One region of the Pseudomonas batumici genome, then DNA from elsewhere that is predicted to be linked to it. Evidence: riboswitches for the same ligand, from Rfam matches in the RefSeq annotation. Region 1 holds a riboswitch; the other holds the start of a gene.
What was found. Region 1 has a riboswitch for cobalamin ahead of cobO (cob(I)yrinic acid a,c-diamide adenosyltransferase). Riboswitches for the same ligand answer to the same signal wherever they lie in the genome.

Region 1 (4,194 bases):
CATATCGCGGCGCTCGCCAATGACGCGGTAGACCGCCGCACGTTCTTCAGGGGTAAAAGCGTTGTCGGTCATGGCCTCTGCGCGGGCAAGTCCGCGCTCTCCGAGAGTGCGCCGGCCTTGGCAGGGTGGATATCAGGTGCCAGAAGCGCGGCGATCGCCCGCGGATTCGACGGAAAATAAAAATGCACGTAAGAGGCGGTCATCCGCCCCTGGCGATACACCACCTCGGCGCCGCGCCCGCCATTGGGGCTCAGGCCCCGGGCAATCGGTTCCAGCGCCGTGGTGGTCAGCGAATGGTGATAGGTGTGACCGCGCAACAGTCCTTCCGGCAAGGTCACCGCCTGCAAGGCCAGGGCCGCCAGGCGCTTCTGCATCACCGCCTCGCCCGGCAGCAGGCCCAGCAGATCGGCGCGCTGCCCTTCGACATCGGTCAACGCATCGAGCAGATAGAGCATGCCGCCGCACTCGGCGAGCAAGGGTTTTCCGGCCTGATGATGGGCACGGATCGCCGCCAGCATCGGCGCGTTCTGCCCCAAGGCCAGGTGATGCAGCTCCGGATAACCACCGGGCAGGTAAAGGCTGTCCGCCTCGGGCAAGTGCCGATCGTGAATCGGTGAGAAAAACCGCAACTCGGCGCCCATCTCCCGCAACAGATCCAGGCTGGCGCCATAGGTGAAGGCAAAGGCCTCGTCACGGGCCACGGCGATGCGCACGCCGGCCAGCAGCGGTTCGACGGCGACCGGTTCAGGCGCCTCAAAGGCCACCGGCGGCGGCAGCGCAACCTCGCAACTGCCGGCCAGAGCCTCGGCGGCGGCGTCCAGGCGCCGGTCCAGGTCATTCAATTCACTGGCCTGTACCAGGCCGAGATGGCGGCTCGGCAACTCGATCCCGGTCTCCCGGGAGAGCGCGCCGTACCAGCGCAGGCCTTCGGTCAGGCTGCCTTCGAGCAATTGCGCATGACGCTGGGTGCCGACGCGGTTGGCCAGCACCCCGGCGAACGGCAGGTCCGGCTGGTAACGCGCCAGCCCCAGGGCCAGGGCGCCGAAGGTCTGGGCCATGGCCGTGCCGTCGATCACCCCGAGCACCGGCACGCCGAAATGCCGAGCCAGGTCGGCGCTGGACGGCGTACCGTCGAACAGCCCCATGACCCCTTCGATCAGGATCAGGTCGGCCTCACCCGCCGCCTCCCAGAGCAGGCGGCGACTTTCCTCGGCGCCGACCATCCACAAATCCAGCTGATAGACCGGCGCACCGCTGGCGCGCTCGTGAATCATCGGGTCGAGAAAATCCGGGCCGCACTTGAACACCCGGACCTTGCGTCCCTGGTTGCGGTGCAGGCGCGCCAGGGCCGCGGTCACCGTGGTCTTGCCCTGGCCGGAAGCCGGCGCGGCGATCAGCACCGCCGGGCAATGACGGGTTTGCCTCATAGCTCGATGCCCTTCTGGGCCTTGATCCCGGCCTGGAACGCATGCTTGAGCAGGCCCATTTCGGTCACGGTGTCGGCCAGCTCGATCATTTCCGGCTTGGCGCCGCGTCCGGTGACCAGAACGTGCTGCATCGGCGGGCGGGCTTGCAGGTCGGTCAACACCTGGTCGAGGTCCAGGTAACCGTGCTTGAGGGCGATATTCAGCTCATCGAGCACCACCAGGCCGATGCCCGGATCACGGAGCATTTCCCGGGAAACGGCCCAGGCGGCTTCGGCGGCGGCGATATCGCGCTGGCGGTCCTGGGTTTCCCAGGTAAAGCCTTCGCCCATCACATGGAAGCGCACCTGCTCGGGGAAGCGCCGGAAGAACAGCTCCTCGCCGGTGCTGTTGCGGCCCTTGATAAATTGCACCACACCGCACTGCATGCCATGGCCCATGGCCCGGGCGAGCATGCCGAAGGCCGAGCTGCTCTTGCCCTTGCCGTTGCCGGTCAGTACCAGCAGCAGGCCGCATTCGTTCGGGGCACTGGCGATACGCTCGTCGATCACTGCCTTTTTGCGCAGCATGCGCGCCAGGTGGCGTTCGTCGCGATCGGGGGATTCGTTCATGGCAGCTCTCCGTTGGGGCTGGATAAGGCAAACGGGGGGCAGGGAAAAACGCGGCCGGAGCCGTCCAGCATCGCCCGCCGTGACGCTGTGGGATGGATCAGGCCGGTCTCCGGGCTCATGAGCGCGTATGCGCGGGACCGCGCGCCTTCCCATGTCGGCTGGACACAGTGGCTCAAGGCGCGGTCTTGACTCATTTACCGTTGCGGGGGCAGCGCCGGAATCGCACCTGTCGAAGGGCTCACCGGCTTCCCTGTTTCACCCTGTCGGCCGTCGGCCACAGAGCACCTGAAACAATCGGCGAAGGTTAGAGGGTTGGGGGTGGAGCGTCAATTAAAGCCGCCACTACAAAAGCAAACGCCCCAAAGCAGCCGGGGCGTTTGCAGAGAGTTTGGGAAGGTGCTTTTTGTCAAAGATGATCGTTAGAAACCGGTGTCAGGAACGAGCACCTGCGAGCACGCCCGTAGGTTCAAGCTCCTTGCCACGGCTCAAGCCGACCTTGAGAAAACGGCGCTGATTTTCAGAAATACCCACTGCCGCCACAGACACGGCCTCAGCGGTGAACTTCGCAATCATGGCTGCTTTCGCAGCATTTTTAGTCGTTTTCATAGACACCTCTGTGTCATGACAATTGAAGACATCGTAATGGCGAGCTACAGAACTCACAAGGCGGCCATCCGCGCTGCTATGCACTCAGCTCAATGAGAATGTTTCCAAAGCAAAATCTCTTGTTTGAGATCAATCGCTATTCATACCCGCGGCAATTGAAACTCTAACCCCCGCTTACCCCTTACTCAAAGAGCGCCGCCCAACGCGATAGTAAGCCGTACCTCTCGTTCAATTCCTTCATTCCAGGAATGACTGTAGTACCCAACCACTGTTTATCCACCCTCAAAAGAAAGATAGGATCCTGATCAGGACAAAAAGTTCACCACTCAAAAATGGACACAAGGAAATTTTTATGAATCTAAAGCCCGAATTCACAAACATTAACGAAACACATATAAAAATCCTCGACAGCGACCCATATAAAGGTAGAGATTTTTTTTGGGAACATCACAGATTTGCTCGTGATGGGTATTTAAAAATAAACCACCTAATAGATCAAAGCATACGAGACGCAATCATAGCGGATGTGAAATACCTACTAAAAAACCATGCCAAACGGCGCGATTTTTTAATTGAATCGACGGGCAACACCCCCCGATACTTGAGCAATGTGAGCAGGGATAACATCGAGGAGTTCGGAAAATACATTCCGCTAGCTTATAACTCGAAATACTTAATGAGTCTGATTGGACATATTGTAAAAGAAGAGATCATCCCTACGCCTTGGAAGTGGGACAACTACATCATAAACAGCCAGCACAAATCCGGTGATACCCATGGATGGCACTGGGGGGACTACCCCTATACGATTATTTGGATTATTGAGGCACCCAGCATTGAATCTGGCGGATTGCTAGAATGCGTACCTCATACCTATTGGGATAAAAAAAACCCACGGGTCGAGAATCTCCTGGTGGAAAACACCATTGACTCATATTTTCACATGACAGGTGACGTCTATCTATTAAAAGCAGATACCACCCTACACCGAGTGAAACCTCTGACTCAAGATGTGATGCGAATCATCCTGAACACAACATGGGAGCGCGCACGAGATCGAGATCGCCATGTAGAACACGAAACCTTTGTTTTTCGGGACTAACATTTAAGACCTGGATAAACAACATGAACACAGTTAAATATAGCCATACCAACCTTATTGCAACAGACTGGAAAAGACTGGCAAAGTTTTACTGCGACGTATTCGGCTGCGTACAGGTCGGCCCGCGACGGACTCTATCCGGAGATAAATTATCCGACGGTACCGGAGTCGAGAATGCTCAACTTGAGGGCGTGCATTTAAGACTCCCGGGATTCGGGAATCAAGGGCCGACCCTAGAGATATTCCAGTATCTCAACAATAGGGATCGTGAGGCAGCACATGCCAACTCAAAAGGGCTGACACACATTGCGTTTGAGGTATCGAACATTGATGACATTTGTTCAAAGATAATCCAGGGAGGAGGATGGATGCTAGGCAAGTTAGTAGATTATGAAATAGAAGGTGTTGGAACCTGCACATTTATTTACGTTCGAGATCCAGACAGAAACAT
Region 2 (4,194 bases), 2.3 Mb from region 1:
TCAGCGCTGTGGCGCAGGCGGGGCGCCTGAACAGCTACTTTCTCGACGTCGATGCCGCCGGCCCCGAGTTCAGCGATTACACGCCGGGACGGGAAACCAGCCAGGCGCAGGATGCCGAGGCGCGTCAACGCCGCCTGGCGTACCCGATCCAGGCCCTGGGCCTGGTCACGGGCAGTGAGGGCGGGCTGTCGTTCTATGCGCCGATCATCGCCTTCAGCCATGGCATTGCCACCCAGCCCTTTGCCTGGATGGACCCGGACATGCGCAAGAACAAGCGCTCGCGCTATTACCTGGGCGGCTACTGGCCGCCAGAGACCCCCAACCGGTATTTCAAAGCGGTACCGCTCAAGCCGGAGGTGGCGCGCTTCGTGACCTCGGCCGAATTTCGCCTGCCGCTGTACCAGATGGTGTTGCACGACAGCCTGGTCAGTACCCATCACTGGGAATACGGTTCGCTGAAGTTCTCCAGCGAGCGCAATGTCACGGCCCTGCTGCAACTGTTGTACATGGTGCCGCCGCTGTATCACCTCAACGATCAGGTGATCCCCCGCGACCTGCCGCTGATCAGTGCCTACGACAAAGTGTTCCGCCCGCTGCACGAGCGACTGTTCACCCAGGCCATGGACGACTTCCAGATCCTGTCCGGGGACCGCCTGCTGCAGCGCTCGACCTTTGCCGATGGGACCCTGATTACCGTCAACTTCTCCGTCAGGCCCAGCCGCACGCCGGAAGGCCGGCAACTGCCGCCGTTGTCGGCCCATGTCATCGTGGCCGGAGAGCCGGCGCAACTGATCGAGATTCGCCAGGTTCTCGGCGCTTCCTGAAACGCGGCCTCAGTTGGCGCGGTTCTTCGCCTCGATCCACTGGGCCATGTACTGGGTGCTCTTGTGATGGTGATGACGCAGCATCGCTCCGGTGAAATTGTCCCGGCGGTGGGCGGCCAGGTCCTGGCGGCAGGCCTGGATCCGGGCAACCAGCGCGCGGCCGTGGACCTGCCGGTCATAGCGCTCGGCCAGTAGCTTCTGGCCGTTGGCCTGGGCCTGGTTCCAGAGCACGCGGTCCTGATAGAGGCGCACGGCCGATTGGGCCAGGGCGGTGGCGCTGGTTTCGATGGCGCCGGCCCAGGGCAAGTCACCGTGCATGGCTTCGGCACCGATGGGGGTGGTGACATTCGGTGTGCCGCAGAGCATGGCGTCGACGATCTTGCCCTTGATCCCGGCGCCGAAACGCAAGGGTGCCAGGCAGATGCGCGCAGCAGCCATCACCTGCAAGGCGTCCTCGGCCCAGTTCATTACATGAAAACCCTGGGCGGGGTTGTGCAGCGCGGTGGCCTTGGGTGGGGTGTAGGCGCCATAGATATGCAGCTGGGCCGTGGGCAGCTGCTGGCGGATCAGCGGCCAGATCGTGGTCTTCATCCAGAGCACGGCATCCCAGTTCGGCGCGTGGCGAAAGTTGCCGATGCTGAGAAAGTGCGCACGCTCGTCGAAACCGCGAGGGGCCTCGGTGGGCGGGTCGACCATCAGCGGGCAGCCGTGCAGCAAGGCCGCCGGGACCTTGAACTGCTCGATAAGCAGTTGCGACTCGACCTCGGAAATCATCAGGCTCAGGTCCGAACGATAGATGGCGGCGATTTCCCGCTGGGCCAGATCGGTTTCGCTCATCTGTTCGAAGATCTGCCGCTGGTCGGGAGCGAACAGGGCGCTGAAGTCATTTGGGTCCTGATCGTCTTTCAGGCGCGCCTTGAGTTGTTGCTGGCGGGCATCGCGCAGGCTTTGCAGGTCCGAGGTTTCCAGCACGCGCAGGGCCTGGGGGCAGTGCTTCTCGACCCGCCAGCCGAATTGCTCCTCCATCATGAAGCGGTCGAACAGCACCACATCCGGTTGCAGCTCGCCGACAAAGCTGTCGAAGCTGCTGTTGTTGAGCTCGATGCGACACTCCTCGATGCCCAGGCTCGCCAGGTCGGCCTTGTGTTCGCCGATGGCGGCGGGACTGGCGAAGGTGATGCGCCAGCCGGCATCGAGAAAGCTCTCGAGAATTTGCATCATGTGTCCGCCGGCGGCCGATGAACGCGGTTCCGGCCAGACATAACCGATAACCAGGACCTGGGTGATGTCGGTGGCGTTCATGAACAGGCTTCCTTGAAACGGGCAGGGCGGGAAAGGGGCGCAATTAAACCACAGCGGCGCTTGAGATTGACCTGCCCCGACGCACTGCGTAGCCTTGCAGCCTCGAGGTTCTTCGGCATCCGGCCGAAGCTAAGAAGGGAACGCGGTATGCCGCGGCTGCCCCCGCAACTGTAAACGGTTCGATAGCCCTGCAATGCCACTGCCTCCGGGCGGGAAGGTGCAAGGCCAGGCGGGTCGAGTGCTCCCGAGACGGAGCAGCGACCGCCCGACCGTAAGCCAGGAGACCTGCCTCGTACCGTTTTTCACTACAACCGGGCGGGGTGATCCGGTGGCGAACGCATCCGCGCCCAAGGGCCGCGGTTCTCGTCCCGCATGCCCGCCACTTTGCCAAAGGGCATCCGATGAAAACACTGGCCAAGCTTCCCGTCACCATCGTCACCGGCTTTCTCGGCTCGGGAAAGACCACGCTGTTGCGCCATATGCTGGACAACGCCCAGGGCCGTCGCATCGCGGTGATCGTCAACGAGTTCGGCGAATTGGGCATCGACGGCGAGATCCTCAAGCAGTGCGCCATCGGCTGCAGCGAAGAAGAGGCCAACGGCCGCGTCTATGAACTGGCCAACGGTTGCCTCTGCTGCACCGTCCAGGAAGAGTTTTTCCCGGTGATGCGCGAGCTGGTGGCGCGCCGTGGCGACCTGGATCATATCCTCATCGAAACCTCCGGCCTGGCGTTGCCCAAGCCCCTGGTGCAAGCCTTCCAGTGGCCGGAAATCCGCAGTGCCTGCACCGTCGATGCGGTGATCACCGTGGTCGACAGCCCGGCCGTGGCCGCCGGCACCTTTGCCGCGTTCCCCGATCAGGTGGATGCCCAGCGCAAGCTCGACCCGAACCTGGACCACGAATCGCCGCTGCACGAGCTGTTCGCCGACCAACTGTCCAGCGCCGACCTGGTGATTCTCAACAAGGCCGACCTGATCAGCCCGGCAGACCTGGCCAAGGTCCGCCTGGAAGTGGCCGAGGAACTGCCGCCGGCGGTGAAGGTCATCGAGGCCAGCAGCGGTCGCCTGCCCCTGGATGTGCTGCTGGGCCTGGGCGCCGGTTCCGAGGAACACATCGACGCTCGTCACAGTCACCATGATCACCACCATGACGGCGACGATCATGACGATCACGATCACGATGCCTTCGACTCGATCTCCATCGAGCTGCCGCAGGCGGATGAAAGCCTGCTGCTGGACGCCCTGACGCAACTGGTGGTCAAGCACGGCATCCTGCGGGTCAAGGGTTTCGCCGCCATCCCGAACAAGCCGATGCGCCTGCTGGTCCAGGGCGTGGGCACGCGCTTCGACAAGCACTTCGACCGTGCCTGGCGCGCCGATGAGCCCCGTGTCACCCGCCTGGTGCTGATCGGCCAGGAGCTGGATGCCGCGCTGCTCGAATCGACCCTGCGCACCGCGCTGACCGTCTGACCCATGCACCTGCTCAGGACCCAGCCCGGCGGTTTTGTGTCGGATGACAATATTGCCGACCTGGGACAAACCCCCGCCGAGCTGGTGATCCTCTGCAGCGGCGACTCCAGTCTCGCACTGCTGGCCGAAGCGGCCGGGCAACTGCCCGAGGATTACCCGAGCCTGCGCCTGGCGAACCCGATGCAGGTGCAGAATCACGCCTCGGTCGATCTTTATGTCGACCAGGTGCTGCAACACGCCCGGGTCATCCTGCTGTCCCTGCACGGCGGGATCGGTTACTGGCGCTACGGGATCGAACGGCTGGTGCAACTGGCCGAACGGGGGGTGACCCTGATCCTGGTGCCGGGGGACGATCGTCCGGACCCGGAGCTGAGCGACCTGGGCAACGTGCCCGCGCAGGACGCCGAGCGACTTTGGCACTTTCTGCGCCAGGGCGGTCTGGGCAATGCCCTGGACCTGTATCGCTGCCTCGCCAGCCGTTGGTTGGGCCGCGACTATGCCTGGGAAGAGCCGAAGCCGTTGCCGCGTACGGCGATCTATCATCCGCGCCACGGCGCCGCCGGCCTGGCTGACTGGCGCGCCGACTGGCAGCCGGGTCA

Region 2: it holds a riboswitch for cobalamin, as region 1 does, so the genes downstream of both, cobW (cobalamin biosynthesis protein CobW) here and cobO (cob(I)yrinic acid a,c-diamide adenosyltransferase) in region 1, are expected to answer to the same signal.

Annotation. Positions count from the first base shown of each region.
Region 1 covers NZ_CP144470.1:5,372,559-5,376,752, reverse strand. The annotation lists gene bluB (5,6-dimethylbenzimidazole synthase) at 1-72, opposite strand, end outside; gene NUH87_RS24520 (cobyrinate a,c-diamide synthase) at 69-1,427, opposite strand; gene cobO (cob(I)yrinic acid a,c-diamide adenosyltransferase) at 1,424-2,035, opposite strand; cobalamin riboswitch at 2,119-2,339, opposite strand; gene NUH87_RS24510 (hypothetical protein) at 2,468-2,641, opposite strand; gene NUH87_RS24505 (HalD/BesD family halogenase) at 2,994-3,743, shown strand; gene NUH87_RS24500 (VOC family protein) at 3,767-4,194, shown strand, end outside.
Region 2 covers NZ_CP144470.1:866,012-870,205, reverse strand. The annotation lists gene NUH87_RS03505 (glycoside hydrolase) at 1-824, shown strand, start outside; gene NUH87_RS03500 (glycosyltransferase family 4 protein) at 834-2,126, opposite strand; cobalamin riboswitch at 2,215-2,433, shown strand; gene cobW (cobalamin biosynthesis protein CobW) at 2,528-3,595, shown strand; gene cobN (cobaltochelatase subunit CobN) at 3,599-4,194, shown strand, end outside.